One region of the Aceticella sp. 75b-Ac genome, then DNA from elsewhere that is predicted to be linked to it. Evidence: riboswitches for the same ligand, from Rfam matches in the RefSeq annotation. Region 1 holds a riboswitch; each other region holds the start of a gene.
The links. A riboswitch is a leader RNA that binds a small molecule or an ion and turns the genes downstream of it on or off. The one in region 1 is predicted to bind cobalamin.
Positions count from the first base shown of each region.

Region 2: it holds a riboswitch for cobalamin, as region 1 does, so the genes downstream of both, AC0LWJ_RS01100 (stalk domain-containing protein) here and AC0LWJ_RS09165 (DUF4430 domain-containing protein) in region 1, are expected to answer to the same signal.
Region 3: it holds a riboswitch for cobalamin, as region 1 does, so the genes downstream of both, AC0LWJ_RS04395 (cobyrinic acid a,c-diamide synthase CobB) here and AC0LWJ_RS09165 (DUF4430 domain-containing protein) in region 1, are expected to answer to the same signal.

Region 1 covers NZ_CM190971.1:1,778,274-1,785,913, reverse strand. The annotation lists gene fdhF (formate dehydrogenase subunit alpha) at 1-1,785, opposite strand, end outside; partial or broken gene AC0LWJ_RS09175 (hypothetical protein) at 1,867-1,986, opposite strand; gene AC0LWJ_RS09170 (4Fe-4S dicluster domain-containing protein) at 2,034-2,594, opposite strand; cobalamin riboswitch at 3,077-3,263, shown strand; gene AC0LWJ_RS09165 (DUF4430 domain-containing protein) at 3,367-4,143, shown strand; gene AC0LWJ_RS09160 (energy-coupling factor transporter transmembrane component T) at 4,160-5,089, shown strand; gene AC0LWJ_RS09155 (ABC transporter ATP-binding protein) at 5,062-6,780, shown strand; gene AC0LWJ_RS09150 (ECF transporter S component family protein) at 6,777-7,403, shown strand; gene AC0LWJ_RS09145 (outer membrane protein assembly factor BamB family protein) at 7,419-7,640, shown strand, end outside.
Region 2 covers NZ_CM190971.1:209,411-217,050, forward strand. The annotation lists gene AC0LWJ_RS01085 (SSO2105 N-terminal domain-containing protein) at 1-1,077, shown strand, start outside; gene selA (L-seryl-tRNA(Sec) selenium transferase) at 1,349-2,728, shown strand; gene selB (selenocysteine-specific translation elongation factor) at 2,731-4,602, shown strand; cobalamin riboswitch at 4,684-4,860, shown strand; gene AC0LWJ_RS01100 (stalk domain-containing protein) at 4,979-6,379, shown strand; gene AC0LWJ_RS01105 (ABC transporter substrate-binding protein) at 6,458-7,591, shown strand; gene AC0LWJ_RS01110 (adenosylcobinamide amidohydrolase) at 7,613-7,640, shown strand, end outside.
Region 3 covers NZ_CM190971.1:820,133-827,772, reverse strand. The annotation lists gene AC0LWJ_RS04425 (flavodoxin family protein) at 1-200, shown strand, start outside; gene AC0LWJ_RS04420 (YaiI/YqxD family protein) at 316-753, opposite strand; gene AC0LWJ_RS04415 (metal-dependent transcriptional regulator) at 883-1,371, shown strand; gene AC0LWJ_RS04410 (Nramp family divalent metal transporter) at 1,481-2,746, shown strand; gene AC0LWJ_RS04405 (pyridoxal phosphate-dependent aminotransferase) at 2,821-3,987, opposite strand; gene AC0LWJ_RS04400 (Lrp/AsnC family transcriptional regulator) at 3,984-4,460, opposite strand; cobalamin riboswitch at 4,662-4,832, shown strand; gene AC0LWJ_RS04395 (cobyrinic acid a,c-diamide synthase CobB) at 4,950-6,320, shown strand; gene AC0LWJ_RS04390 (cobyric acid synthase) at 6,317-7,640, shown strand, end outside.

The DNA of each region.
Region 1 (7,640 bases):
TGTTTTCCAAGCACGTGACGCTACATAACCACGCCTTGTGGATATCTTTATAAAATCTCCATCATTAATTCCAAGTCTTGCAGCATCTTGAGGATTAACCTCCACCTGTTCCTGAGGACCCATTTGATTCAAAATCGGAGATTTGCGTGTCATAGTACCTGTATGATAATGGTATACCCTCCTTCCGGTAGTTAAAACAAGCGGATATTCCTCATCAGGCAATTCAGCTATACTTCCTATAATAACCTTCCCATTCTCTTTAACTTCAAAATCCAGTCTTGTATCAGGATTCCCCGTATTAAACAATATTGAGTATATCTGTGCCTTGCCTGAAGGGGTTGAAAATTTTCCTCCTTTATAAAGGAAAGGTGTACCCGGATGATCCTCTGTCGGACAAGGCCATTGAAGCCCTCTATTATTATCCAACCGCTCATAACTCATGCCTCCGAATTTTTCCGGAACCAATCTGCGTATTTCATCCCATATCTCTTCAACATTATTATAACTCATCCCTGTATAACCCATTTTTTCAGCTAATTTACTGAATATCCACCAGTCAAGCTTTGCATTACCAGGCGGATCAACAGCTTTTCTGACACGCTGTACACGACGCTCGGTATTGGCAAAGGTACCATCTTTTTCTCCCCAGCAGGCGGCAGGAAGTACCACATCTGCCAATCGGGCGGTTTCCGTCAGAAAGATATCCTGTACTACCAAGAGGTCAAGATGTTCAAAAGCATGGCGCAGATGGTCTGAATCCGGGTCGCTCATAACAGGATTTTCTCCAAAGACATATAGCGCACGGACACGATTTTCAAATATCCCATATGGAACCTCTGTCACTTTAAGCCCGGGAGCCGACGGTAACTTGACACCCCATATCTTCTCAAAACGTGCACGGTTCTCCTCTACGTTGACCTTTAAATACCCCGGCAAGTCAGTAGGTAACGCACCCATGTCACAAGCTCCTTGAACATTGTTCTGACCTCTTAAAGGGTCTACACCGGTTCCGGGACGACCTATATTACCGGTGATTAACGCTAAGTTTGCACAATCAACTACATTCCCTGTTCCATGGCTGAACTGTGTGATACCCATTGTATACAGGATAACCGCAGCTCCTGCCTTTCCATATATACGTGCTGCCTTTACCAAATCTTTCTGAGGAATCTCTGTAAGCTTTTCAACATACTCCGGCGTGTATCCCTCCACCGCTTTAACCAGTTCTTCAAAACCTACGGTATGCTCCTTTATAAAATCTGTCTTAACAAGACCTTCCTTGATGATTACATTAATCATTCCATTTATAAGGGGTATATTATACCCACTGGGTACCCTTAACCAAATATCTGCTTTGTTAGCCATCTCCGTCATACGGGGGTCTGCCACAATAAGCTTAGCGCCCCGTTCCTTAGCCTTTAATACATGACTGGCTATCATTGGATGGCATTCAGCCGTGTTTGAACCGATTATAAAGATAACATCTGAATAAGCACTTATTTCAGGAATTGAATTCGTCATTGCCCCGCTGCCCAGTGTCATCGCCAGCCCGGCGACTGTAGCAGAGTGTCACAAGCGGGCACAATGGTCTACATTATTGGTACCCATCACCGCCCTTGTAAACTTTTGAGCCATATAATTGTCCTCATTGATGGACCTTGCTGAAGAAAAAAGTGCAAAGGCATCAGGTCCGGATTCCTGTTTGATTTGTTTAAGACGACCGGCAACATAATCCAGTGCCTCATCCCATGAAACCGGGACAAGGGTGCCATCTTTTTTAATCAAAGGAGATGTTAAACGGCGTGCATCATTGACATACTTGTATCCATAATATCCCTTTATGCACAATTCCCCTTTATTTATAGGATGAAGTTCGTCTCCTTCAATACCTGCTATCCTTCCATTTTCTACATTAATATAAAGTCCACAGCCGGTGCCACAATAAGGACATACAGTAAGCACTTTATTTGTTTCCTTCTGCTGCATAATAAACCCTCCTTCTTTAAATTATACTTACTATGGAAAAAAGGCTTCTATTCTTTTCCTTCATAAACAGAAACTAATCTTTCAACATTAGTAACCCTTTTATTTTTAATTACATTCCTTGTTTCTTCTTCTTTAACTAATTTCAAAGCCTTAGTCGGACAAAACTGTACGCAAGCCGGACCTTCTTCCCTGAAATAACACAGGTCACATTTTACAGCAACAATTTTCTGTTCCATAGTTTCTACCTCTTTATTATTCCCTTCTTTTACACACTGAAATGTTTCCTGTTCAGAGTCATATTGAGGTAAAAAGTCAATAGCTCCAAATGGACAGGCTAATAAGCAAGTCTTACATCCTATACAGGCTTTCTCATCTATTATTATAGCATCCCCCTCCTTTTTAATCGCTCCTACAGGACATACATTGGCACATGGAGCATCTTCACAGTGACGGCACTGTATAGGCATTGTACCTTCACTCGTATACGTAATGTAAAGACGCGGGTAAGGTTGCAACCCATTTTCTTTATGCACAAAAGCACATGCAACCATACATGTATAACAACCCAGACAATAGTTTGGATTAGCAATTACAAAACGGTTAGCCATTTTATCATCTTCCCTTCTTTATTTACAATGTATATATAATTCTTCTATTTCAACTTTTTACATTAATGTTAAAATATAAAACCTACAACCACAATAAGGACATACAGTAAGCACTTTATTTGTTTCCTTCTGCTGCATAATAAACCCTCCTTCTTTAAATTTGACTGTTTACAACAGAAACAAAACTGCCATTTCTTTTCTTGATATAAAGGAATTTTTAATTAATTAAAGGTTTACTTAAATTTTACATACATTTTTTGCATATTTGTTATAGCTTATACTTTATTTTTTATAACGTAATTTAGTGAACTTTACTTTGTATATTCGATAACTAAGAACTGTGCTGCTTTTATCTATTTTTATTATTATATAATATATGATTATGTTATGTCAATGAAATCATGAAAAACATTAGTATATTTAAAGATAATATCTTTCCTGTGACAGATTCTTGACATGCCCTGAAATTTTATATATAATCTATTCAAAGCACATGTTTATATATCACTAAAGTAAATACTACAGCAGGCAAAAGGGAAGCCGGTGTAAATCCGGCACGGTCGCGCCACTGTGAAGGGGAGTGACTCCACATAATGCCACTGGTAAAACCCGGGAAGGCGTGGAGAAACAATGAACCTTAGTCAGGAAACCTGAAACCTGTGATATCACAATGTTCCTTACGCAGGATGGGGAAATTGTCTTTGTTTGTGGTATGGAAGTTTTTAACTACCACCAATAGCCGGCTTTATTCAAATCCATCCTGTAAAATAACATGGGAAGGAGCTTGAATAAAGCCTTTATTAATATTTTAACTTGGGGTGATTTGATGAAACAAAAACTTACTTATCTTGCAATATTTTTGATTATCATTGCAACGGTTGCTGTACCTGCACTTTATATGAACAAGGTTTTTCATCCTCAACAGCAATATAAGCAATCAGAAGAAAGCAAGACAAATAACAATCTTAAAAATAATCAGGGTCAGTCTTCAGCAAATGCAAATCAAACGAATGATAACCAGAAAGCGTCTTCTTCAGAAAATAATTCTCAGCCTGCATCCAGTCCTTCAGAAACAAATGCCGATAACAAAACACAGACTGCTGCAAATGCAAATCAATCTGGCACAACCACAAATCAACAGGCTGATGCATCAACCAATGGTACAAATTCCAGCAATAATGCAACATCTGTAACCCCTGAAAATGGCTGCAGGGTATGGATTGCTGTTGTCGGAAAAAATGGCGAGTTTCTCTTTAAACCACAGCAGGTTATTGTAAAAGATAATAATAAATGGGGTACAACTGCCCTTGGTGCACTTGATGCCACAGGTCTTCCTTATGTCGGAAAGCCAACATGGCCTGATTTCATTGATTCCATTGCAGGTCAAGCCAACAGCGGTATGAGTGGATGGATGTACTCAGTAAATGGTGAGGTTCCAAATCATATGGCTGATAAACATCCGGTGAAAACAGGTGATAAAATTATATGGTGGTACAGCAAAAGTATGGACCAGCCGCCTCCTTCCTGGGATAGTCTGCTTCATAAATAGTAAAGGGGATACAAAAATGTTTGAGAAGTTATTTTATCAGGAAAAAGGACTTTTTTTGCAAACTTTTCATCCTGCTGCTGTTTTAATATATCTTTCGGTACTTCTTATATTAAGCCTTATATATGAAAATCCCCTTTATCTGTTATCAATGCTGATTTTACTTGCCATATTAATTATCAATGTGGATGGATTTGAGGCATGGAAGGGATTTTTAAAAGCCGGTGTTTTTTTAATGCTTATTATCATGATTATTAACCCCATTGTAATAAAAGCAGGCAATACAATCATTTGGCATGGTCCCAACCTTCCCTTTCTTGGCAAACTCGATATATCGATGGAGGCTTTGTATTTTGGAGTTGCTTCAAGCATAAGGCTTTTGGTTGTAATAAGCATATTTTGTCTGTATAACCTGATGATAAATCCGGACAAGGTTTTAAATCTTTTTTCCTTCGTTGCAGCAAAATCTATTTTAATGATTTCTCTATCAACAAGAATGTTTCCTACGATGGTCAGGGATTTGAAAAGAATTAAAGAGGTACAGGAATTACGTGGGGTTGATTTTGATGAAGGAAGTTTATGGAATAGAACTAAAAAATATTCTTATCTCTATAATATTATGCTTTTATCCTCCCTGCATGGTGCTATGGAGATTGCTGAATCTATGCAAGCAAGGGCTTATGGAAGTGGTAAACGTTCCGTATACAAACGAAGCATAATAAGACCCCGGGATATTATAATTATTATCGGCAGTTTCTTGGGGTTATTTTTTGCACTTTGGGGATTTCAATATGGGTATGGACAGTATACCTTTTATCCTGAAGCAGATTACCTTATTAAAAACAGCACAACACTGATTGTTTTATTAATAGTAATCTTTTATCTGTCTATACCGCTTATTTTAAAAGAGGGGTGGAAAAATTGTCGCTTTTTAAAGTCGAAAATTTAACATATTTTTATCCTGAATCAAATACACCTGCACTTGATAATATTAATCTTGAAATTGAAGAAGGGGATTTTATCCTTGTTATAGGCGGGTCGGGTTCAGGAAAATCTTCTCTTGTCAGGGTATTAAATGGGCTGATTCCTGATTTTTATGGAGGCAGAATCGGTGGCAAAGTCTTTTTTAAAGGTAATGACATCGGAAAAATGGATCGGAGAAAATTATGCAGAGAAATTGGAATGGTTTTCCAAGACCCGGAAAAACAGATTGTACAGACATATGCAGAGGCAGAAATCGCCTTTGGTCTTGAAAATCTTGGGCTATGTCCTGAAGAAATGCTTCGGCGGATTGCCGAAGTCGTCAGTTTTATGAATCTATCTCCAATTATGGACTCTTTTACAGCGAATCTTTCAGGCGGTCAAAAGCAAAAACTGGCAGTGGCTTCTGTCTTGGCAATGCAGCCACATGTTCTTATGCTTGACGAACCTACATCGCAACTGGATCCGGTTTCAGCTGAGGAAATTTTGAATCTGGTAAAACGGCTCAATGAAGAAATGGGTTTTACTATAATTATGATTGAGCAACGGTTGGAGCGTTGTTTCCATTTGGCAGATCGGGTTATTCTGCTGGAAAATGGAAAAATTGCTTGCGATGGAAAACCTCAGGAAGTATCTCATAAAATTATAAAAAAGAACCTGCCTTTTATACCTCCTGTGGCAAGATTTTTTGCAAGCTTAGATTTCCCTTCTGTCCCTATAACAGTAAAAGAAGGAAGAAAGCTTTTACATTCATTTTTTAATAAAGATACCTCTCCTGATATTAAGCAAGAAATTTTAACCTGTAAAAAAACTTGTTCAGAAAACTTAAAAGAACGGGAAAGCATAGTTTCTTTAAAAAATCTATGGTTTACCTATCCAGATGGACAGGAGGTATTAAAAAACGTAAGCCTGAATATAAAAGAGGGCGAATTTTTAGCCATCATGGGTGAAAATGGTGCTGGTAAATCAACTTTGCTGAAAGTCTTAACAGGACTCTTAAAACCTGATCGCGGATCTGTACAGATGTTTGGAAAGAACATTGACAAAAATAGCTTTAAAGAAATTCGGAAATTTACAGCATATTTGTCTCAAAATCCTAATGATTATCTTTTTCATGACACAATAGAAGAAGAACTTCTTTTTACAATGAAAAATTTTGACTTGAAGGATTTATCTATCATTGAGGAAATATTAGAAACCTTTCATTTGGTAAAATACCGAAGTAAAAATCCATGGGACTTAAGCAGTGGTGAACGACAAAGGGTCGCTTTAGCATCAGTTTTGGTTACAAAGCCAAGGCTTATCATTCTTGATGAGCCAACGAGGGGCATTGATTTAAGCCTAAAAAAAGAACTTGGCAACTTTTTGCATAATGAAACAAATAAGGGCACCACAGTTATAGTAGTAACACATGATGTAGAATTTGCCGCTGAATTTGCCGAAAGTATCGTAATGATGTTTGCCGGAAGGATTGTAAGCCATGGAAAAAAGCATGAGGTTATGGATACCTCTATATTCTATTCTTCACAAATAGGAAAAATATGCCGCGGTATATATGATGGTGTGCTTTCTTTTAAGGAAGCAAAGGATAAAATCTTTCCCCTCTTAGAACAGAGACTTTCGTCAGCAGAACAAAAAATGGAGGTAAACATACGATGAAAATAAACTGGGGTCTATATACAACCTTAATTGGTATTTTATCTGTTGCTATACTCATGTACGGTATGGAGAAAAAAGGCGAATTAAATGCACGTCAGGTATCTATTATTTCAGTACTGGCTGCTATTTGTGCAGCCGGCAGAGCAGTAACAGGTGTTGGCTTGCTTTTCTTGCAACCCACAATGTTTTTAGTTGAAATTTCAGGCTTTGTATATGGGGCAAGGGTTGGCTTCTTTGTAGGTGCTATGACACCATTAATTTCAAACTTTTTTATGGGGCAAGGTTCCTGGACCCCATGGCAGATGATTTGCTGGGGAATGGTTGGAATTTCCGGAGCAGTGATTAAGGTTATTTTCCCACACGCCGGCAATAAAACCTTAACAGTACTTTGTTTTATATGGGGATATCTTTATGGCGCTATCATGGATTTATGGCAGTGGAGTGTCTTTATGAACCCATTGACATTAAAAACCTATATCCTAACATGGGCTGCAGGATTCAGCTTTGATTCAATGAGGGCAATTGGAAATCTTCTATTTTGTTTAGCCTTAGGTTCACAAACCGTAAAAATTCTAAGTTATTTTCATAAAAAAATGAATATACAGTATTTAAAATCTTTATAAGGAGGCAACAACTCAATGAAAAAATCATTGATTTTCTTATTGTTGACGCTTATTCTAATTATAACAATAACAGGCATAATTTTTATTAAAAATCAAAATACTGCTTCTACTGAGGCTCCGACAATAGAATGGGAAAAAGCCTTCGGAAAAGGTGAAGGCAATTCTGTAATACAGACAAAAGACGGAGGATATGTATTAACCGGCTGGAGTGCATCATATAAAGACGGCTCTGATGTT
Region 2 (7,640 bases), 540 kb from region 1:
CGTGGTGACAAGACCAAAGGCGGCAACCCGAACATCAAGATAAACTTATCCCACAGAGAATTCTTCTTATCAGTGACCATTTCTCATCTGTCTAAGCAAAAAGGTACGGATATTAAAGGCAGACCCATAATGACCAGAGCGCCCCGTGTAGAAGGAAGGCTCTGGTTGCCGGATAAATACCGTTCAAAGGTGTATGAGTTACTTTTATCCGGCGCACCTTATACTGTGGAACTTATCAAAGGCAAGGATGCTAAGTACAGGGTACATATCAGTTTCGTCTTAACACCACCTGATTTAGCAACCAATCCCGACTATGGATATTTAGGTATGGATACCAATCCTGACGGTATAGCACTTGCCAATGTCGGTTATACCGGTCAACCAGAACCATGGACAAAGAATTTTAACGTACCATACCCAAAAGCACTGCACAAGTTTGCTGGAGAGTTTCAGGTAACAGTGCATCCAAATGGTTTTCTTTATATCAAGATACCTGAACTGGCAGAAAGCCGTGGTTTCCGACGTACGTACTTAGTCGGTGTGTTAGCCAAGGTAGTAGTAGACATCGCCAAAGCTTTACGTAAACCCATAGCCCAAGAAAAGCTGGAGTTCGGGAAAGACCGCCTGGATACCAACAAAAAATTCAACCGCATGGCAGCCAATTTCCCTTTTAAGAAGATGGTCGAAGCTGTCATACGCAGGGCTTTCAAGGAAGGAGTAGGTATAAAGCAGGTTTGGCCGGCACACACGTCAACCATAGGTTACTGGAAGTACATGCAGAAGTATGGCATAATAATACACCATGCCGCAGCATTGGTAATAGCCCGTCGTGCAATAGGTTTCAAAGAGCGTATTACCAATGAATTAAAGCAGAAAATTCAAGTTTTTAAAGAGAAGCTGAATCAAAAGGCAAATTCCTTGCCTGGGGAAGGAAGAGGGATGACCCGAAAGGTGAAGCAGCTCTTCAAGAAACTGGACGAAAAGATTCTTACTTACAACGGTCTGACCCGTTTTAAACAGGAATCGTTTCAATCCGTCTGGTGCGACTTGAAGCATCTTGCTTTATCAAGTAGGTGACCCCGTTTAGCCGGAGTACGGAAACAACCGGCAGGTCGCATTTAGCAGATCGCGGGAGGCAGAGCAGTAGCCTCACTTAACGGTCAACGCAAGTTGCGCCCGTAAAGCGCCGTTCTCCCGTCCGGGTGGGACTCCCGGGACTAAGGTCTCCCTGTCGCCCCAGTAAAAATATTTTAAGGAGGTGTAAAGCCTGGTCATGGGGAGGCCGGGTTTACAAAAATTAATTAATTATTGTTAAGTATTGTAAACTTTTTTGAACCAGGAAAAAATATTGAACAATTTATTTAAGAAACTGCCTTCGGTTGATGAAATTTTGAAAGAAAATGATATAATTAAACTTCTTGAAAACTATAAGCATGATTATGTTGTAAAAATAATCAGACAGGTTTTAAGTGATTATAGAGATAAAATATCTCATAATATTGAAGTAACAATAAATAAGCAGGAAATAGTCAAGCGAATCTTGGAATATTTATCAAAAAATACTCATTGTAATTTAAAAAGGGTTATAAATGCAACGGGTGTTGTTATTCATACAAATCTCGGAAGGTCTATCTTTCCTGATGAATTAATAAAAAATTTATGGGAAGTAACAGCACATTATTCTACACTTGAATATAACATTGAAAATGGGAAAAGAGGTTCAAGATATTCTCTTGTTGAGAAGCTTTTATGTGAGGTTACAGGGGCAGAGGCTGCACTTGTTGTTAACAACAATGCTGCAGCAGTTCTTCTTTCTCTTTCAGTAATGTCGAAAGGGAAAGAGGTTATCGTCTCAAGAGGTCAGCTTGTTGAGATAGGTGGTTCTTTCAGAATTCCTGATGTTATGTTGCAAAGCGGAGCAATATTAAAAGAGGTCGGTACGACAAATAAGACACATGATTATGATTATACAAATGCTATTAATGAGAATACCGGTCTTATATTAAAGGTTCATACTAGCAATTTCAGATTAGTAGGTTTTACGGAAGAGGTTTCTACAGAAAAATTGGTAGAGATATCTGAAAAGTATAACATACCGATTATGGAGGATTTGGGGAGCGGTGTATTAGTTGATTTACGCAAATATGGGTTGCCATATGAACCAACAGTGCAGGAAGTAGTTAAAGCAGGTATGGATATAGTTACATTTAGCGGAGATAAGCTTTTAGGTGGTCCGCAGGCAGGTATAATAGTAGGGAAAAAATCTTTTATTGATTTGATGAAAAAACATCCTTTGACAAGAGCAATAAGGGTCGACAAGATGTGTCTTTCCACATTAGAATATATATTGAGAATATATTTATATAATGAGCCTGAGAAGATTATACCTACATTGAAGATGTTAACACTAAATAAGGATATTTTATACGAAAGGGCGGTTAAACTTAAAGATATTCTTTCCAATATAAACAAAGTTAAAACTGATATAATTGAGATATCTTCAATGGCAGGTGGAGGTGCACTGGCTGAACAGGATATTCCTTCATATGGTATAAAAATTGAAATAGATAATTTAAGTTCAAATGATATTGAAAATAAATTTAGAACAGGGGATATACCAATAATATGCAGAATCGTTTCTGATGCAGTAATCCTTGATGTACGGACCCTATTAGAGGATGATTATGATATCATTTTCAAGTCAGTTAAAAAAATAACGGAGGGTTAACATTGAAAAACATAATTATTGGTACTGCAGGGCATGTTGACCATGGTAAAACAGCTTTAATAAAAGCATTAACAGGGCGGGATACTGATAGGTTGCAGGAAGAGAAACAAAGAGGAATGACAATCGATTTGGGATTTACATATTTTGACCTTCCTTCTGGAATAAGAGCTGGAATAATTGATGTTCCCGGTCATGAAAAATTCATAAAAAACATGCTTGCAGGTGCTTATGGAATAGATATTGTACTGCTTGTAATTGCGGCAGATGAAGGTATAATGCCTCAAACAAAAGAGCATATAGATATATTATCATTTTTAGGAATAAAAAACGGAATAGTTGTTATAACAAAGTGTGATATGGTAAATGATGAATGGTTAAATATGATGAAGGATGATATTAAAAAGGGGCTTTCTTATACTTTTTTAAAAGATGCTCCGGTAGCAGTAGTATCATCTCTGACAGGAGAAGGAATAAACCAATTAATTAAACTAATTGATGAAAAAGCTCAAAATTTTAAAAAAGAAATAGGGGAGGGCATATATAGACTCCCAATTGATAGAATTTTTTCTGTAGCAGGTTTTGGAACTGTTGTAACGGGTACATTAGTTTCAGGCATGATTAAAATCGGCGATAAGGTTATGATTTATCCTGATATGCTTGAAAGCAGGGTTAGAAATTTACAGGTACATGATAAGGATGTTAAGGAGGCCTATGCAGGGCAAAGAACTGCTATAAATCTCGCAAATATTAATACCGATAAATTAAAACGAGGCGATGTTATTGCACCGCCCGGCGCAATTGAACCATCAAATATAATCGATGTTAGGTTATCACTATTAAAATCTTCTAAAATAATAGAAAATCGGGACAGAATAAGGTTTTATACAGGTGCTTCCGAAACAATTGGAAGGATTATTCTTCTTGATAAAAGTGAATTAAAAGCCGGAGAAAATGCGTATGCGCAGATTTTGCTTGAAAATTATGTTTCAGTTTTAAATGGAGATTATTTTGTAATAAGAACATATTCACCAATGATAACAATAGGTGGTGGAATAATCCTTGTTTCAAACCCGTTAAAACACAAAAGATTTAAAAATGATGTTATAGAGGAATTGAAAAAAATTGAAAAATTTGGTATGGATTTTTTAATAGAAAAGAAAATTTCAAATTCTATTTTACCTGTGGCTTTCAGTGAAATTGAAAGAATAGCCGGGATTTCAAATCTTGAAAAAATTATAAATAGTAACCCATCAATTATCAAACTTAATAAAAACGGCATTATATATTTATATCATAAGGAAACCTTTAATAAGGTATGTGAAAATGCAAAAAATATTTTAGCACAGTACCATAAAAATAATCCTCTAAGAGAAGGCATGCCAAAAGAGGAATTTAAATCAAAGATTTTTAAAGATTTTAAAAGTAATTTAAACGAATTTATTGTAGAATTAATGGTAGAAGAAAAAATTATAAAAATCAAAGGACAATTTGTTTCCTTATGGGGTTATAATATAGTTCTAACACCTGAACAAGAAACCATTAAAAATGAAATTATGAAGGTATATGAAAATGCAGGATATAATGTGCCAAAACCAACAGAATTTCCGGATTATAAAAAGGTTGCTGCTGTATTTGAGTATTTGACAAATGAAGGTAGACTTATTAAAATAAATGAAGAAATATTTTTAACTGAAAATAATTTCTTGAAGGCAAAAGATATTTTGACAAATTATCTTAAAGAAAATAAAGAGATAACGCTTGCAATATATAGAGACTTATTAAAAACAAGCCGGAAATATGCAGTAGGTATTCTTGAATACTTTGATTCTATAAAACTTACAAAGAAAGTTGGTGATATAAGGATACTGTATTAAAAATAAAAATTTAATGGTACAAAATTGATAACTACTTGACAACACTGTAATTTATAGTTTAAAATTAATTAAAGGCAAAATTAAATAACAAGAGCTTCAGGTGCTTTTAAAGCTTGATAGGGAAAGCGGTGAAAATCCGCTGCAGCCCCTGCTACTGTAATGAAGGACGAAACCGTATTAATTCCACTGGGAAACCGGGAAGGAATGGGAGTAGGATGATATCAGAGCCAGGAGACCTGCCTGAATGCTAAACTGGCCTTCGGAGGGGAGGGAACGGTATATGAGGGAGATTTATGTTTTAAAACTCCGGTTATGACTGTAAAAGGCTGTAACCGGAGTTTGTTAACGTATTATGAAATTTATGGAGGAGTTAATAGTGAAAAAGAAGATTTGCTTTCTAATGATTTTTGTTTTGTTAATGTCATTGTTTCCTGCTTTTGGACTTGCAGATACAGCCAAGTCACAGGAGACACAGGTTTATCTAAACGGTATAAAGATAAATACAGGGGATGTTTCGCCATTTATAGAAAATGGCAGGACAATGGTGCCAGCAAGACTCTTTTCTGAGAATCTCGGTGCAGTTGTAAATTGGGATGATGCTGCACAAACTGTTACAATACAAGGTCAAGATGTCAGTATAAAATTAACCATTGGCAAAAATGAAGCTGTTGTAAATGGCAAAAATAAAACCCTTGATGTTGCACCTGTCGTTTTATCGGGCAGGACAATCGTTCCATTGAGATTTATTGTAGAAGCCTTCGGTGCAGACGTGAAGTGGGATGATACAGCATTTAAGGCAGTAGTGACTTGGAATGTTAAGATAAAAGATTCAACGGGGAATGATGTAACAGTACCTGCATCCGGTTTGAATAAAGTAGTTGTATTAAATACCAATATAGCTGAAGCAATGAGGATATTGCAGGTACCTGACGATTTTATAGTAGGTGTAAGTGATACGATTCAAAAGAAGCCTTATTTAGGTCTTAATAATAAAGTATCTGTTGGTTCTTGGATAAGTCCTGATCTGGAAAAAATAGCAGAGCTTAAGCCTCAGGCAGTTCTAACATATGGTAAATATCCTTCAGAAGATATAAGGAAAAAGATTGAAGCATTAGGAATAAAGGTTATTGGTATTGACTTTTATTATTTAGAAACATATGAGCAAGATTTAAAAAGAACTGCTTTACTTTTTAATCGTGGAGGAAAAGCTATTGAATTTTTGAATTGGAGAAATGAAATTTTGTCGAATATAGAAAATGGTTTAAAAAATATAGATGAAAAAGAAAAACCTAAAATAGCATGTTTGAGTTTAATGGGTGGTTTTAAAGAAGGAAAATATTCAACCTTTCCGCCAGGTTCTTCTTATGCTCAGGTATTAAAATTTGTAGGCGTAAATAACATAGCAGCCGATTTGAAATCTTCTTCAAGTATGCTGAATGTAAGTGGAGAATGGTTAATAGCAAAAAATCCGGAACATATTTTATTTGTGTATTGTGATAAATTAGGTTATACAACAAATGATAATTCTGCTGTTATGAAATTAGCAAATGATATTAAAAAAGATCCTGTTTTGAATAAAACAGATGCAGTTAAGAATAATCATATGTACTTTATAAATATCTCAAATTTAGGTAATTTTATTGAATCAGTTTATCTTGCTAAATGGTTTTATCCTGACCGCTTTAAGGATGTCAATCCCGATCAGGTTTTAAAGGAGTATTTTGAAAAATGGCTTGGTATACCCATGAAAGGCATATGGGCTTATCCGGAACCATAAAAGCATATCAACAGAAGATAAAGATATTTAATCAAAAACTTAAAATTTAATTTATGAAGAGAGGAGTTAAATGTTATAATGAAAAAAACTATTTCAATTATCATGTTGTTTACATTTTTGATAGGCTTATTTTTAACCGGCTGTAAAACACAGGAAAAGACACAAGAGAAAACGGCTTCGAAGTCTGCAATAACTGTTCAGTATGCAAAGGGTTTCAAGATTGAGAGTATATCTGACGGCATAAAAAAGGTTACTGACGGTGACGGAAGAGAAATGCTTCTTGTATCTTCAGGACAAAAGGCTCCTGATAAGTACAAGGATTTACCGGTTATTTATACACCAGTAAAAAAGGTTATTACAGCTTCAACAACACAGGCTGCACTTTTGCGTCCCTTAGGTGTCCTGAATACGGTAGTCGGTGTTACAACACCGGAAAATCAGTGGTATATCGATGAAATAAAACAAGGACTCAAGAATGGAAGCATTAAATATTTGGGTCAGAATTCGGCACCAAACTATGAAGAGATAACAAAGATTTCTCCAGACGTAGTCTTTTTGTATACTCAGTCAGGTATGGCAGGTACAGAGGATTTTCCTAAAAAGCTGAAAGAACTTGGAGTACCTTATGCCGTCGATAATGAATGGCTTGAGAACGATCCAATCGCTAGGCTTGAATGGATAAAGTTCCTTGCGGCTTTTTATAACAAAGATAAAGAAGCATCTGATTTCTTTAACAATGCTGTGAAAAAAATCAATGAAATAAAAGATAAGGTTCCAAAAGAAAATAAGCCGAAGGTAGCATGGGGTCAAATTTATAAAGGGATGGTTTATGTTCCGACAGGAGGTTCATATGTTGCAAAAATGATAGATATGGCTGGAGGAGATAATATTTTCAAAGATGTACAACCTACTAAAACAGGCAATGTTACCATGACTTTGGAAGAGTTTTATGCAAGAGCCAACAATGCGGATATATTAATCTATCCAGCTTCAACAGTTTACATGCCCTCAGTTTCCAAGTTGGTTGAGCAAGCTCCTGTTTTAAAAGATATAAAGCCTATAAAAGAGGGTAAGGTTTGGTGCCTTCAGCCTCAGTACTGGCAAGATTTAGACAAGACTGAACAGGTAATTGCTGATTTAGCGGCAATATTTCATCCTAAGGATTTTACCGGACATAAGTTGCAAGAGTTTGAAAAGCTTCCTGAAAAATAAAAATACAGGAGGGAATGGATTATGATGATATTTGAAACATCATGCGCCG
Region 3 (7,640 bases), 960 kb from region 1:
GTATAAAATTCAATTCTTTTATCGAAGAAAAATTAAAAGAGAAAGGTATTAAGGTTTTGGGTAGTTTTGCTTGCAAAGGCTTTGCTACTTACGGACCCTTTAAATTAATCGGAGGAATTGCGAAAAATAGACCTAATAATGAAGATATTCAAAAAGCCAAAGATTTTGCCAATAAAGTTTTAAAAAGCCTGAGCGGCTAAAGACATTTAGGGACGGTTCTTTATGTTTTTTGAACAATGCAAACAAAGAGAACCGTCCCCTTTATTTCTCAAACACCTTTATTTCTCAAACAAAGAGAACCGTCCCTTATGATTCTTATATTTCAGTATAAATAATTCTTCTTAAAAGAGTTTCAAACTTTTTATCGTTATCTTTTATGCGTTTTTTAGGATTATTGGTTTTTCCACCCGAACGTCTTACTTTCTGCGCTATATGCCTTTCAAAAAGCAGTCTGTCAATATTTTCATCTGAATATATAAGCCCATTTTGATTAATAGCGAAAGCGCCTTTTGCAAGTGCCATTGTTGCGACACCAAAATCCTGTGTCACTACAATGTCATTTTTTTTTGTCCTGTTTATTAATGCAATATCTGCGGAGTTAAAGCCTTTATCAACGGTTATTATTTCTGAGTAACCGTCATTAAGTATGTGGCTTGTGTCTATAAACATTAAAACAGGTATTTTAAATTCCTTTGCAATTTTAACTATAATATCTTTTACAGGACATGCATCTGCATCTACAAGTATCTTCATCGTCTTCTCCAATCATTCATTTTATAATCTATATTCTACCATTCGGATAATGATTTATAAAGAGAGAAATTTAAAATAAAATTTATCTTATATGAATATATTATTTCAAATGGTTAAGGTCGTGATTCTATGGAGGAAACAGAAAAATTTTATACAGTAAGGGGTTATCAGCTGCTGGAACAGAATAAGAAGCTTTTAACTTCTGCAATGGAGGATTATCTTGAAATGATTTATAGAAAAAGCATGAATGTAGGTTATATTCGCATAAATACGCTGTCCGAGTTATTGAATGTAAAAGCACCTTCAGCAACAAAGATGATTCAGAGATTGAGCAAACTGGGTCTTATAGAGTATCAAAAATATGGGACAATAAGGTTAACCGAAAATGGAAGCATTATAGGCAAGTTCTTATTGGAAAGGCATAACTCAATAGAAACATTTTTAAAAAATCTTGGTGTTGCAGATGATTTGTTGGTGGAAACAGAACTAATCGAGCATAATATTTCTGTAAATACATTGTACCGATTTAAATTGTTTAACAAATTTTTAAAAGATAATCCTGATATCAAGATGAAATACGAACAATATGTTTCAATATATTTACAAAAAGATAAATAAAAGTATAGATTAATTATGGTTTTTTGTAACATATATTCTCACTTTATCATATCTTAAACCGTAGGAAAAAAATTTAGCCATGTCTAAGTTTCAACTAAGGGGTGAGGATATGAGTGACCAGATAGCAAGCATAGAAACCAAGATAAGACATAAGGTTTTCAGTATAAACCAATTATTAAAATATTTAGGTCCTGCATTTATTGTCAGTGTTGCATACGTAGATCCCGGAAATTTTGCCACAAATATAAGCGGTGGTTCTATGTTTAACTACAGCCTTTTATGGGTTATTCTTTGGAGCAATATTATGGCGATATTTTTGCAGTCAATGTCGGCAAAGCTGGGCATTGCAACAGGAAGGAGTTTACCTAAAATTTGTTCATTGATTTTCCAAAGAAAAACAAACTGGTTTTTGTGGATAATAGCGGAATTAGCAGCAATGGCAACAGACCTTGCTGAGTTTCTTGGGGGAACCTTAGGTTTGTATCTTTTATTTAAGATTCCGATGGTATATGCCGGATTTCTGACGGGAATCATTACCTTTATGATTGTATATACAGAAAAATACGGGCAAAAAGTTGTTGAATTGATAATTTCCATACTTATTGCCATTATATGTATTGCATATGGTATGGAATTATTTTTAGCAAAGCCCGATTGGACAAAAGTTGCGATATGTACCATAATTCCGTCATTATCAAATGGCGAGGCTGTTTTAATAGCTGTTGGAATGCTTGGAGCGACGGTAATGCCGCATGTTATTTATTTGCATTCCCAACTTGTACAATGCCGCAACAAGGGATTTGTTACAGATGAAGATAAGAGGAAGCATTTAAAAATGGAAAGGATTGATATTGCTATTGCAATGAATATAGCATTTATCGTAAATGCGGCGATGGTTATAGTATCTGCTGCGGTATTTTATAAAAATGGAATGGTAGTAAATACGATTGAGGAAGCACATATGTCATTAAAGCCTCTTCTTGGCACTATGTCAAGTGCCGCATTTGGAATTGCTCTTTTAGCATCAGGGCTTTCATCATCTGCTGTAGGTACTATGGCAGGTCAGACTATAATGTCAGGTTTTATCGGATTAAATATCCCAATTAATCTGAGAAGGTTAATTACCATGATACCTGCATTAGCTATTATTGAGATGGGTATAAATCCTATGAAGGCTTTGGTAATCAGTCAAGTAATTTTAAGCTTTGCACTTCCTGCTGCAATAATACCTATGTTGCTGATAACAAGGCGTAAAGACATGATGGGGAAATTAGTCAATAAACCTATTACAGATGTATTGGGATGGATAATCACAGGTATTATTATATTTTTAAATATTCTCCTGCTTTATTATACTTTCACCGCTGATATCTGACGTACTCCCCGCCACAAGTGACGGGGCTTTCTGCTAAGCCCCCCTGTAAATTAAAAAAGAGGTGAAATCACCTCTTATATAAATTTTTGTGCAAAATGTTCGATTTTCTCCAGTGCTTTTATTATTCTGTCGAGCGAATATGCATATGATACCCTAATAAATCCGTTGCCGCTGGGACCGAAGGCATCACCCGGGACAACAGCGACTTTTTCTTCCTTTAACAGCCTTTCACAGAACTGCTGGGAATCCATTCCTGTTTTTTTGATAGATGGGAATATATAGAATGCTCCTTTTGGTTCAAAACATTCAAATCCTATTTCACGAAATCCCTTTATTATAAATCTTCTTCTTTGGTCATATGTTTTCCTCATTTTTATTACATCTTCTTCGCAGTTATTTAAACCCTTTATAGCTGCAAGCTGAGACATTATGGGCGCACATATTGTTGTATATTGATGTATTTTATTCATGGCTTCAATAAATGCAGGGTTTGAAGCAATATATCCGAGACGCCAGCCTGTCATAGCGAAGGCTTTTGAAAAACCATTTATCAATATTGTTCTTTCTTTCATTTCCGGCAGTGATGCAATACTTACATGTTTATCCTCATATGTAAGTTCACTGTATATTTCATCGGAAATGACTATCAGGTCATTTTCAATTATGATATTTAGGATATTATAAAGGTCATTTTCAGTCATTATTGCACCGGTTGGATTATTTGGATATGAAAGTATTAATGCTTTTGTTTTTTTTGTAATTTTTGATTTCAAATCATCCGGAGTAAGCTTAAAATTATTACGGGCATCTGTCGGAACAAATACAGGTATTCCCCTTGTTAAAGCTACACATGGTGCATATGAAACATAGCTTGGCTCTGGAATCAGAACCTCATCATCATTATTTAAAAGACACCTTACAGCAAGGTCAATTGCTTCACTGGCACCTACGGTAACCATTATTTCTTTTTCAGGGTTATAATCCAAGTTATAATGGCTTTTAAGAAAAGTTGAAATAGCAATTCTCAATTCTGGCAAACCAAGGTTTGATGTATATGTGGTACTGCCTCTATCAAGTGCATCTATACCTTCTTTTCGTATCAGCCAGGGTGTTGTGAAATCAGGTTCGCCTACACCAAGCGATATGATATCCTTTGAATTTGTCACAAGGTCAAAGAACCTTCTTATTCCGGAAGATGGTATTTTTTTTATGATGTCAGAGATATATTTTTCTGAATTCATGGTGTTACCACCAATCTTTTGTCTTTAGGTCCATCTGTAAAGAATACGCCGTTTTGTTTATATCTTTTTAAGATGAAATGAGTTGTTGTGCTTAAGACACCATCAATTGGCGCAAGCCTTTCTGCAACAAAAAGCGCAATCTCTTTCATTGTTTTTCCTTCCACTTCTACAGAAAGGTCATAACCTCCGGATATCAAGGAGACAGATTTGACTTCATCGTACTGACATATTCTTTCGGCTATTGCATTAAATCCATGCCCCTGCTGTGGAGTTATTCTGACATCGATCAGGGCATGAACAATTTCCTTATCTGTTTTTTCCCAATTGATTATGGCGGAATATTTTAAAATAATATTTTCTTCTTCTAAATTTTTTATTGTATTTTTTACAGTTTCTTCATCAAGACCTGTCATTGTAGCTATTTGCTCATCAGTCAACCTGCTGTTCTGGCATAGAAGTTCAAGAATATCCATTTCATTTGCCAAAAAAACCACCTCCTAAACATATATTTTATGCACATTATAATATAAATAACAATTTATTTCAATTAGTTAGAGTATATATTAAAATAATAATTTTTGAGGATAACTTAATTCATGCTATTAATAAAAAATATATGTTAAATAATTAATTATTGACTCATGTAGGAAATCGTTGTACAATATAAGTAATCTATTATAAGCAGCTTTTAAGGTCCGAAAGGGTAATAGGGAAGGCGGTGAAAGTCCGCCGCAGCCCCCGCTACTGTAAGCAATGATGACGCTCAAATAACCACTGGGAAACCGGGAAGGTAGAGCTTAAGATGATTTGCAAGCCAGGAGACCTGCCTTAAAGTTTGTAGTTCACCTTCGGAGGGAAGGATTGATATGTGTTATATCTATTGGCTTACCCCGAAGGTAGGTCTTAATTTTTGCAAATTTAAAATGATAAAATTTTTTAACAGGGAAGGAGCAAGTAAGGGATTGTTTAGAGCTTTTATGATTGCAGGTACACATTCGGGAGCAGGTAAAACCACAATAAGCCTTGGGCTTATGGGATATCTTTCAAAAAAATATAAGGTAGCTCCTTTTAAGATAGGACCGGATTATATAGACAGCACGTATCACAGATATGTTACTGGGAATTATTCCGGCAACCTTGATTTGTATATGCTTGGTGAAAAAAATTTAAAATCTCTTTTTGCTCATGATTCCAAGGAAGCAGATATTTCTATTATTGAGGGAGTAATGGGCTTGTATGATGGAATGGGTACAACATCGAAGGGAAGCAGTGCAGATGTTGCAAAAATCCTGAAAATACCGGTAATACTTGTAGTTGATGGTTCGTCTATGGCTGCAAGCATATCAGCAATAGTGCTTGGATATATGAAATATGATAGAGATGTGAATATCATTGGTGTTATTATAAATAAAATCAGGGCACAAAGGCATTTTGAACTTTTAAGGGAATGTATTGAACGTGACCTTGGAATTAAAGTGTTTGGATATCTGCCAAGGGATGTTGTACTTGATTTGCCTTCAAGACATCTTGGGCTTGTTCCTACATATGAGATGACAGGGCTCCAAGAGAAATTTGAAAGATTGTATCAATATATAGAGGAATATATTGATATTGATATGATACTTAAGGAGGTCGGACAGGGGGACAGGGTCTTGTCCGACAGGACAAGGTCCCTGTCCCCCTGTCCGACAAAAATTGCGTATGCATGTGATGAAGCATTCAATTTTTACTATATGGACGGGCTTAAGCTTTTTGAAGAATATGGTGCTAAGCTTATTCCATTTAGTCCGATACATGATAAAAATCTTCCGGAGGGGATTTCAGGTATATATATTGGCGGAGGATTTCCAGAAATGTTTGCAGAGGAGTTAAGCCAAAATATTCATATGATGGATTCAATTAAAAATGCCATTGATGATGGTATGCCGGTATATGCTGAATGCGGAGGCTTAATGTATCTTACAAACAGTATAAAAGACCTTGATGGTAATGTATTTCCAATGGTGGGAATATATGATGCAGATATAATGATGACAAAAGGACTTAAGCATTTTGGATATGTAGAAGCTGAGGTTATAATGGATAATGTATTGTTTAACAAAGGCAGTATTGTTAGAGGACATGAATTTCATCATTCGGAATTAAAAGGAAAATTGCAGAATGTTTCATATGTAGTTCATAAACCTGATAAAAATGACAAATGGAGTTGTGGATATGTTTATAAAAATTGTCTTGCGACATATGTCCATATAAATCTATATGCATATCCGGATGCCGTAAAAAGATTTGTTAATAAATGCTTTGAGTTTGAAGCAAGGGGGAAGTTAAAATGACGCTAAAGATTATGGTACAGGGTACTGCATCATCTGTTGGGAAAAGTCTATTGGTTACAGCACTATGCCGCATATTTAAACAGGACGGATATTCAGTTGCACCATTTAAATCTCAAAATATGGCTTTAAATTCCTTCATTACAGAAGAAGGTTTAGAGATGGGAAGAGCTCAGGTGGCACAGGCGGAGGCAGCAGGATTAAAACCGATGGTTCTTATGAACCCTGTATTACTCAAACCGAGTTCAGATAAAAATTGTCAGGTAATATTAAGAGGTAAGGTTCACAGTAATATGTCGGCACAGGAATATCAGAATTTCAAGCCGGAACTTCTTAATATGATAAAAGATGATTTTAAAGAACTAAGTAAGAACCATGATATTATTGTTATAGAAGGTGCAGGGAGTCCTGCGGAAATAAATCTGCGGGAAAGAGATGTTGTAAATATGGGAATGGCTGAGATTGTCAATGCACCGGTTATTCTTGTAGGAGATATAGATAGAGGAGGGGTTTTTGCATCTATTGCAGGTACACTTCTTTTGTTAAAGGAAGATGAAAAAAAACGTATTGAAGGGATAATAATCAATAAGTTCAGAGGAGATATTGAGATTTTAAAACCGGGTATTGTTATGCTTGAAGATATAATACACAAAAAGGTGCTGGGAGTTCTTCCATATACTGATATAAGAATTGATGAAGAGGATGGAGCTACTGAAAGATTTTATAAAAATGCTAATAATGGTTCTATTGATATAGCGGTTGTAAATCTTCCACATATATCTAATTTTACTGATTTTGATCCGTTTGAAAGAATTCCTGATGTGAAATTAAGGTATATAAATAAAGGCGATAGTATAGGGAAATGTGATGTCTTGATAATTCCGGGTACAAAAAATACCATTGGGGATTTAAAAGCTTTAAAGCAGTATGGGCTTTTTGATGAAATACAGGCATTAAGAAAGAAGGGCACATTTATTATAGGTATATGTGGTGGCTATCAGATGCTTGGCAAGACTATACTTGACCCATATATGATTGAGAGTTCTGTAAAAGAAACAGAAGGATTAGGATTACTTGACATTAAAACAGTTATAGAAAAAGAAAAAATGACAACACGCCTTAGAGCTAAAATAAAGGGTAATCTGCCGGAAATCATGAAACCTTTTGAAGGACTTGATATTAACGGATATGAAATTCACATGGGGGAAACGTCTATTCTAAGTGATAAGCCTTTCTGTACAATATATGAGAGAAATGGTGTAAAACAGGAAATAGAAGATGGGTGTGAAAGTAAAGATGGCAGGGTATTTGGAACATATATAC